DNA from 4 places in the Paenibacillus favisporus genome. Region 4 is predicted to be linked to each of the others. Evidence: riboswitches for the same ligand, from Rfam matches in the RefSeq annotation. Region 4 holds a riboswitch; each other region holds the start of a gene.

Region 1 (2,199 bases), on a different contig from region 4:
AAGACTGGGATCCTTTGTTCCGTGAGTTTCAGCGGGTATTGAAGCCTGGAGGAACGTTATTGTTTTCGGTGCATCATCCGTTTATGGACTTTACTGTTTTTAAGAGACCGGATTATTTTGTACGGGAGCTGCTTGTAGACAGGTGGACGAAGAAAGAGGCAGGCAGCGTTGAAGTGACGTTCTTCCGTAGACCCCTGCAGGAAATCGTCAATATGACGTCAAGCTGGTTTGTACTGGACCGGGTTGTCGAACCAAGGCCGGTTCCCGAGTTTCTGGAGCGGCTGCCGGAGTCGGCCGACTTCTACCAGCGGATTCTGCATCACCCGCATTTTTTAATTGTGAAAGCTCACAAGCCGGAGTGAGAGAGGAAGAGTCGCCGCGAGAGGCAAGAAACGATCGGCATAATTTTACTGAGAATGGCTTCATTCCAAAGGCCCTGACCGGCCCAAAATGGAGGGTTTGGCAATGATTGTGATCGACCTTATCTTTTTTCTAATGGAGCTGTGCGCACTGGCAGCCTTTTGCCTGTGGGGATTTAAACTGGATACCGCCTTGTGGATCCGTATCGTGGCAGGAATAGGTTCGCCGGTTGTCGTTGCTGTTTTTTGGGGCATGTATGTCGCACCGAAAGCGACCTTCCCGGTGACGCTTCCCGTCCGGGCTGTGCTGCAGCTGATCGTATTTGGACTGGCCGCGGCTGCGCTGTACGGATCGGGTTATCGAACGGCCGCCGTCATTTATGCGGCTGTCGTCATCGTCGAGATGATCCTTTCTTACGCGTTGAAAAGATAAACACTTGAAGGTGGCAGGAAATCCGCTTAAACGATCGACAAGCTTTTTCCCGGTATCCCGCCAGCAGCTTTTTTTGTTTGACAACACCGGCAAACGGAGCTACAGTTAATCATGAACTTGTAAAATATCATACGAAAATCCACTAGGGGAGCTGCGGAGGCAGCTGAGACAAGTGATCGCTTGGACCCTTTGAACCTGATCCGGTTAATACCGGCGGAGGGAAGTGGAGCAGGCCTATACATACGCATCTTTCTTGATGAGATACATTCAGGATGATACTGCAAATAGCGGCCGCTCCATTTCGGGGCGGCTTTTTTGTGTTGGCTTCCCCGCGCCCCGACAAGCGATTTTCGTCAAAATTTACGGAGGTGCATGATCATGGCCCGGTTTACCGAAGAATTGAGACACGCGGCAGATCCTATTTATCAAGCGATCTTCAAACATCCGTTTGTACGGGGGATTGCGGAAGGTACCTTGTCCAAGGAGCAGCTGATTCACTATGTGAAGCAGGATTTTGAATACTTGAACGCCTACATCCGGATCTATGGCATTGCCATATCCCGATGTGATTGCCGGCAGACGACCGCACTTTTCAACGAACAGATCTCGTTTATTTTGAACAGCGAAACGCATCCCCACCAAAACTTTTGTGATGTCGCCGGTGTTGCATATGAGGAATTGCAAGGCTATCCGCTGGCTCCATCGGCCAATCATTACATCCGGCATATGCTGAACGTCGCCCACGAAGGGGGACTTGAGGATATTGTAGCTGCGCTGTTACCTTGCCCGTGGACCTATACGGAAATCGGCCAACGTCTGCTGGAGGAAGTCCAGCCGGAGAAATCCCATCCGTTTTATGAATGGATGCACTTTTACGGGGACCGGGAAAGCGGCGTGACGGTAGAGCTGCGGCGGCTGCTCGACGAATGGGCGGAGGGTCTGCCTCCCGCAAGAAAAAAACGGCTGATGGAGCATTTTCTGACCAGCTGTCAGCTGGAGTACATGTTCTGGGATATGGCGTTTACGCTTGAGGATTGGCCGGTTTCCCTGGCTGCAGCGGAAGGGGTGGGACGATGACCGCCGATATGTTTCCGTCCGGACTCATCCAGCTTCCTTTACGGATAAAAGAGCAGCGTCCGCTCATTCACAACATGACGAATGTGGTCGTGACCAACTTTACGGCCAACGGCCTGCTTGCCCTTGGCGCCTCCCCGGTAATGGCCTATGCCAAAGAGGAGGTAGCCGATATGGCTCGGGTCGCCCAAGCCGTCGTCCTGAATCTCGGAACGCTGAGCAGCGAATTGGTGGAAGCGGCGATCAGCGCCGGCCGATCGGCGAATGATCATGGCGTTCCGGTGTTCCTGGACCCCGTCGGCGCGGGAGCAACCGCATTTCGCACGGAGGCTG
Region 2 (2,199 bases), on a different contig from region 4:
AGATCACCGGATCGTCGGAGATATACGGCAGTACCGTAAAACCTTCCTTGACCAATATTTCCGTCGCTTTTAACGTTTCAATCGGATCGGGCAGGAGCGTGCGCTTATTCGCGCTAATCTCCACCTTGATCCAGTCGCTGAGTCCCGAAGCCCGCGCCAGGCGGGCAATCCGGACCGCCTCATCAGCCGTTGTCGCTCCGGAGGTGTTGGGAAGATAGATGTATTTCTGGGGCTCCACATGCTGCAGAATCGAGTCATCCTCCACCGAATCGAGATGGATCCGGCGGATGGCGAACGTCAGCACCTCAGTTCCCGAAGCTTTGATCGCCTCCATCTGCACATAAGGATCGGGGAACAGCCCGGTCCCCAAAAACAACCGCGACGACAGTTCCTGTCCGCCAACCTGCCAATTATCTATGCTCATTTTTCCCCTCAACCTCCCGCTACGAAATGGACCAGCTCCAGCTTCATTCCAGGTACAACCGGAGTCGTCTCCCACTGCTCAATCTTCAGCACCTGTCCGTCCGCTTCCACCATGACCGGCCTGCCGGACAGCCCCAGCAAGCGGAGGACATCGGCTACCGTCTCGGCCGCCAGCTCCCGCTTTGTTCCGTTAACGACCAGTTCCATCCGCCGCTCCTCCTCTACCTTCAAGCTTGTGAATGAACGCCCGGCATACCGCTTCCGGGTCAGGGCTGCCGACGATTTCGCTCACCGCGCAGACGCGGCTCGCACCGGCCCGGATCACTTCGTCCACGTTGCCCAGCTTGATGCCGCCAATCGCCACAAACGGGATGTTAATGACCCCGGCGACTTCCCGAATGTACGAAAGACCGACCGGATCCACCACATCGGCTTTCGTAGCCGTCGCATAGATCGGCCCGACGCCGATATAATCCGCCCCTTCCGCTTCGGCGAGCTGCGCTTCGGAAATCGCATGGGTGGATATGCCGATGATCTTGGAACCGACAAGCTTTCTGGCTTCCGCGATCGGCATATCGCCTTGACCGAGGTGAATCCCGTCCGCATCCACCTCCATCGCGATATCAACGTGATCGTTCACGATAAAAGGAACGCCGTAGCGGCGGGTCAGCTCCCGCAGCTCTGCTGCCTTGCGCAGCAGCTCTTCCCTGCCGCTTGTTTTGTCGCGGAATTGAACGATGTCCGCGCCTCCCCGAATAGCTTGCTCCATCACGTCCACCAGCCGGCGTCCCGGATGGAACGTCTCGCCGGTAATCGCATACAGACGAAAATCGACCATGACTGCTTCTCCTCTCTTCCCTTTGCCATTCCCTCCATTTCATGCCGGCTTCTATCATCGCGAAGGGTAAGCCCTCGTCTTGCGAAAGCGCCCTCTTACCCGGTTAACACAAAAAAACCATTCGAGAAATACACGAATGGCACCGCAATTCGAATGATATTCTCTACGCCAGCATTACCTGGATCAGATTAACGGTCCGCAGCATAAGGCTGCCATCTCAGCCGGACTTCATCCAGCACCCGCATTCCTATTTAATTTCACAACCACTATAGCCCAAACTGCTGACTTTTGGCAATAGCCAGAGTGAGATCACCGGCATCGGAACGCTTATCTCATCCATAGCAGCGATTCTCGCAAAATTTCATATATTTGGGTGCGGCAAACTTCTTATTTTATCTCTTGCGTCATCACATATCGTCCCCGCCCGTGAATATAAATGTTTAACAAGCCAAAGTTTGTGCTGAGTATGGGAACATGGGAGGTGCCTGAACATGCCATCAGACGATCATTCGCTGTTTGTGGTGTCCAAGGAGGACTGGTCACTGCACCGGAAAGGGTACCAGGATCAGGTCCGCCATCAGGAGAAGGTTAAGGAAATTATCAAGCAGAACCTGCCCGACCTGATCACAGAAGAAAACATCGTGATGTCGGACGGTAAGCAAATCATCAAGGTGCCCATCCGGAGCCTCGATGAATACCGTTTCATTTATAACTACCAGAAGCAAAAGCATGTCGGCCAGGGAGACGGCGACAGCCAGGTGGGAGACGTGCTGGGCAGGGATCCGGTGCAAAAGCCGGGTCAAGGCGAAAAAGCCGGTGACCAGCCCGGCCAGGACATTATGGAAGCCGAGATCAGCCTCGAGGACTTGGAGAACATGCTGTTCGATCAGCTGGAGCTGCCGAATATGAAGCCGAAAGAGCAGCAGGAAGTCGAAACC
Region 3 (2,199 bases), on a different contig from region 4:
GTCGTTTCCAGCGGGTGCACCTCATGTTTCACGCCGGACTGCTGAATGACCTCAATGGCACGGTCGACGTAGGCGTAAGAGTCTTCGTTGCCCGGCGTCTTCGGGATCACCTGAATGCTTAACAGCGTATTGGCCATGCGAATCAACTTCCTCTCTTGATAAGATTACGTGTATTTTAGGTTAGATGTGGCTTACTGTTCCGGCAAAAAGTCGTTCGTGTACGCGCTCTTCACGTCCAGCGGCTTGTCCAGCAGCTTGTGCTCGTACATCCAATCGGAATAGCCCTTCCAGATTTGTTCCTTCTGCTCGCCCCAGCGGGCTGCGTCGTCCTGATATTTAGGACTTAACCATTTCTGGCTTTCGATCACCAGCTGCTTATCGAGGTCCGGCACGTCCTTCAGCAGCAGGTTGGCAGCTTCTTCCGGCTTGTCGATCGCGTACTGGTAACCTTTGGCGGTCGCGCGCATAAACGCTTTGACCAGCTCAGGGTCGTCCTTGATCTGCTTTTCGTTCGTTACGAGAACCGGCGTGTAGTAGTCCAGCTTCTCGGAATAATCTTTGACATACAGCATGTCCAGCGGCTCGCCGCGCAGCTTCGCCTCGATTCCGGTCCAGCCGTAGAAGATCCAGGCGAAGTCGATGTCCCGCTTCACGGCGGTAAAATAATCGGCGTCGCCCATGTTGACGATTTTTACCTTCTTCACGTCCGCCTTGTCGATCTCCATGATGGAGCCCATGACGGCTTCCTCCACAGGGGAGCCCCAGCCGCCGTAGGTTTTGCCTTCGAAATCCTTCGGCGTCTTGATGCCCCGGTCCACCGGTGCGGCAAAGCCCGACGTATTGTGCTGGATGACCGCGGCAATCGAGACGAGCGGCACGCCCTGCGTGCGGGCCTGGGTCACACTCTCCTGATAGCTAACGCCGAAAGGTGCTTTGCCGGAAGCGACCATGGCGTCCGCGCCGGTGGAGCCCGGCTGCACGATCTCGACGTTCAAGCCTTCGTTTTTATAGTAACCCAAGTCTTTGGCGACGTAGAGTCCGGTATGGTTCGTGTTGGGCGTCCAGTCGAGGACAACTTTGACGTCCTTCAGCGGCTTCGCTGCAGTGTCGTCCTGGCCTGCCGTGCTGTCGGAAGCGGATGTGCCTTCTCCGCTGCCCGTATTGTTTTGGCTGCCGCCGCATCCGGCAAGCGCCAGTACGAGCATGCAGACCAGCAGCAGCAAGCCGATCGATTTGTTCTTCATGGCTTTCTCTCTCCTTTGATGTCCGGCCGTTCTTATTCTCTCTGTGGAAGCAACGACCGGTGATCCCCTCTCCCTGTTATATTTAGAATCGTAAGCCGATCTGAGTGACTGAATCATAGAAAGCATTCGCAAGGCGTAATCCCGTTTTTCACTAGTATGAATGAAAAAAGCGCCCCGTAAACGGGACGCTTCATATGCGCAAGATTAGCACGGCTTGTATGCCGTGACAAACGGTTTCCTACGCTGGCATTACCCAGATCAGGTTAAAAGGGTCAGTATCTTGAAGGGATACAATCTCAGCCGGCCAATTCCAGCACCCCGGATTCTATAAGGTTTTCGGGTTGTTTTCCTCCCATATTATAGTCCATCCCCATGGGGGTGTCCAGACATCCGCCCGATTCCAGATTATCTCTGGAAAAATTCGATCCATTCTTTTTCCGGACCATAGATAAAGAAGTATTGGTATCCGTTGGGCAGGGTTACGATTTCCTGATCGATCAGCTCCACGCCGTCGAGCGCCTGAATCCGCTCAAATTCCTTCTGAATATCGTCGACATGGATCGCAAAATGGTGCACCGTGCCTTCGGCCGGCAGGTCGTAGCTGTAGCCTTGAATGAGCTCGATTTCCGTCTCGTTGCTGCCCCCGAAGCCGAGAAACGCCAGCTGGAACACGCCGTTGGTGTGCGTCAGCCTGCCCTTCAGCTCCAGGCCCACGATCTCGGTATAAAATCGGATGGTTGACTCCAAATCCCGTACGACGATGCCGACATGATCCAAACGTTTATTAGCCATATGTATGAGCTCCTTTTCATAGTACTTATAAGTAATGGGTTTGCCCTAAATTAAGGCCATTATAGCATTTAAATCCGAGTTGTAAGGCAACTTTATGCAAACATCATTGTTTATAAATTATAGGCTGTTTGGTGGCATCGTTAGGTATTGAATAGTCAGGAAC
Region 4 (2,199 bases):
GCTATGCGCTGCCTGCCGGCACGCGCTGGACGATGAAGGCCAAGCAGCTGCTTCCGGGCCGGTGGTTTCAGCGGATTATGCTCGCACTCCTGAGCAAAAAAGGCTGAGCCGGATTCGCTTCCGGTTCAGCCTTTATGCGGGTGCAGCTGACCGAGCAGCTGGCCCATGCGGACATGATCTCCGGTCCGGAGGTCTGTCCGCGGGGTGAATGCGCCGTCCTGGATCAGCAGCACGACGGTCGAACCGAACTCAAAATAGGCGAGCGGATCGCCGTTACGCCAGGAATTGGCGGTTTCGTCGTCGTAGCGGATGCTGCTGACATTCATGGCGCCGACTTTGACGACCGCGACTTCTCCCAGGGCTCCCTTGATATACGTAATCAGCCTCTCATTGCGGCACAGCACGGATTTCATCTGGGTCATGCCAAAATCATTAACCGGGTAGCATCGTCCCTTGATATGCTCGCTCTCCACCTTCACACCTGTGATTGGAGAGTGGATCCGGTGGTAGTCTGTAGGGCTGAGGTACAGCACAAAGACATAGCCATGTTTATATAACTCCAGGTGGGGAGAGAAATTAAGCAGCTCCGCCACCGAATAATCCTGCCCTTTCACGTTCAGAATCGTGCCTGAGGTGATTTCACCCATTGCGGTGATCTTGGCGTCGACGGGGCTCGTGAGTACGTGCTCGCCTTCGTGAATTGGACGCATGCCGGGCTTCAGCCGCCGCGAAAAAAATTCGTTGAGCGTGCGGTATTCATAGATTTCTTTCTCCGCTTCATGCGCAGGGATCTGATAGCTTTTGATAAAAGTAGGGATGACCCCTCTGCTGAGCCGGCTGTGCGAGAAGCGTCCCATCATGGAAGAGAGCCACTTTCGCGAGGAGAGCTCTGTCATGAGCCGCAGTAATTTCTTTGTCATGCCTAATCTCCCTTCCATACGTGCCTGTAGCACTCTGAATATATTGACATAGAACGGCTATCAAATCAATATGCAACAAAGGCTGGAAACCGCCCCGGAGAAAAATGGTATTGCCAATCCTTCGAGGATCATGTATTTTGGAATCAATACGGGCCCGATGCCGACTCATCGCGGCGAGGTGCCTGTTACACGGAATCGAACCCAAGCTTCTCATCGCTTTGGACGGCGATGGCTCCGGGACCAGGAGGCGGCGATGCCGCGCCTTGCGTTCATCTGTGTACATATGGGAATACGGGAGCTCGAGCGAATCGGGCTGAGAGTGCAGCTAATGAACCGCTGCTGACCGGGAATCTGATCTGGATAATGCCAGCGTAGAGAATTCAAGTCCTTTTATGGGCTTATTTGACGATCTCCCTCGCTTATCCAGGGGGTTTTTTTATTGCCCAATTTTGGAAAAAGAAAGGATGTTGTCAAATGAACAGCAGTACGATGCAGATGGATCGACCGAAGGGGCTGAAGCTCAGCGACCTGCTCGTGACGATTCTGCTCTCCCTCGTGATCGGGGTGGTGTACCATTTTTGGGGTTCGGTGAACGACTTGTTCAAGCCGCTGTTTTTCCAAGCGGATGAGCTGATGTACGGTATGTGGTTCCTCGCCTCGACGCTTGCCGCGCTGCTGATCCGCAAGCCCGGCGTAGCCCTCCTGGCCGAGGTTGCCGCGGCTCACGTGGAAATTCTGTTCGGCAGTGAATGGGGCCTTCAGCTGGCGATTTACGGCGTAGCGCAAGGTCTTGCCGCAGAGCTGATCTTCGCCCTGTTCCGTTACCGCAAATTCTCCATGGGGGTAGCGGCGCTGGCCGGTATGGCTTCGGGATTGGGATCATTCCTGGTGGATGTGTACTACGGCTACGTCACGGACTATACGACATGGATGATCGTGTTCAAGTACGTGATGCGGTTAATCAGCTCGGCGGTACTCGCAGGGTACCTGGCGTATGCCCTGACCAAAGCTTTGGAAGCAACCGGAGTAACCCAGCTGCTCCGGCCGGTGACAGCCAAGGATTATGAAGCGCTCGATCATGACTGAGGCTAACCGGGGAGCCGCGACGATGCAGCATCCGGCGGTGCATGAGACGGGTCAAGGAGCGGGTCAAAGGGCGGATCAAGGGAGCGGGCAAATTGCCGTTTCGGTAACGGACCTGCGCCTGAAGTTTCCGGGTGAGAGGGCGTTCGTGTTCAAGGATGTTTCCCTGTCCGTGCCGGCCGGGGAAAAGGTGCTT

The links. Region 4 has a riboswitch for thiamine pyrophosphate ahead of ABID47_RS27060 (ECF transporter S component). Riboswitches for the same ligand answer to the same signal wherever they lie in the genome.
Region 1: it holds a riboswitch for thiamine pyrophosphate, as region 4 does, so the genes downstream of both, tenA (thiaminase II) here and ABID47_RS27060 (ECF transporter S component) in region 4, are expected to answer to the same signal.
Region 2: it holds a riboswitch for thiamine pyrophosphate, as region 4 does, so the genes downstream of both, thiE (thiamine phosphate synthase) here and ABID47_RS27060 (ECF transporter S component) in region 4, are expected to answer to the same signal.
Region 3: it holds a riboswitch for thiamine pyrophosphate, as region 4 does, so the genes downstream of both, ABID47_RS19530 (ABC transporter substrate-binding protein) here and ABID47_RS27060 (ECF transporter S component) in region 4, are expected to answer to the same signal.

What each region holds. Positions count from the first base shown of each region.
Region 1 is NZ_JBEPLV010000003.1:644,472-646,670, forward strand. It holds gene ABID47_RS16110 (class I SAM-dependent methyltransferase) at 1-362, shown strand, start outside; gene ABID47_RS16115 (YrdB family protein) at 466-792, shown strand; TPP riboswitch at 927-1,031, shown strand; gene tenA (thiaminase II) at 1,171-1,869, shown strand; gene thiM (hydroxyethylthiazole kinase) at 1,866-2,199, shown strand, end outside.
Region 2 is NZ_JBEPLV010000002.1:109,411-111,609, reverse strand. It holds gene ABID47_RS08560 (thiazole synthase) at 1-424, opposite strand, end outside; gene thiS (sulfur carrier protein ThiS) at 433-630, opposite strand; gene thiE (thiamine phosphate synthase) at 614-1,261, opposite strand; TPP riboswitch at 1,405-1,514, opposite strand; gene yhbH (sporulation protein YhbH) at 1,753-2,199, shown strand, end outside.
Region 3 is NZ_JBEPLV010000004.1:373,217-375,415, forward strand. It holds gene ABID47_RS19525 (thiamine-binding protein) at 1-137, opposite strand, end outside; gene ABID47_RS19530 (ABC transporter substrate-binding protein) at 192-1,244, opposite strand; TPP riboswitch at 1,463-1,575, opposite strand; gene ABID47_RS19535 (VOC family protein) at 1,650-2,036, opposite strand.
Region 4 is NZ_JBEPLV010000007.1:161,676-163,874, reverse strand. It holds gene ABID47_RS27070 (SDR family oxidoreductase) at 1-107, shown strand, start outside; gene asd (archaetidylserine decarboxylase) at 126-920, opposite strand; TPP riboswitch at 1,202-1,315, shown strand; gene ABID47_RS27060 (ECF transporter S component) at 1,395-2,006, shown strand; gene ABID47_RS27055 (ABC transporter ATP-binding protein) at 1,999-2,199, shown strand, end outside.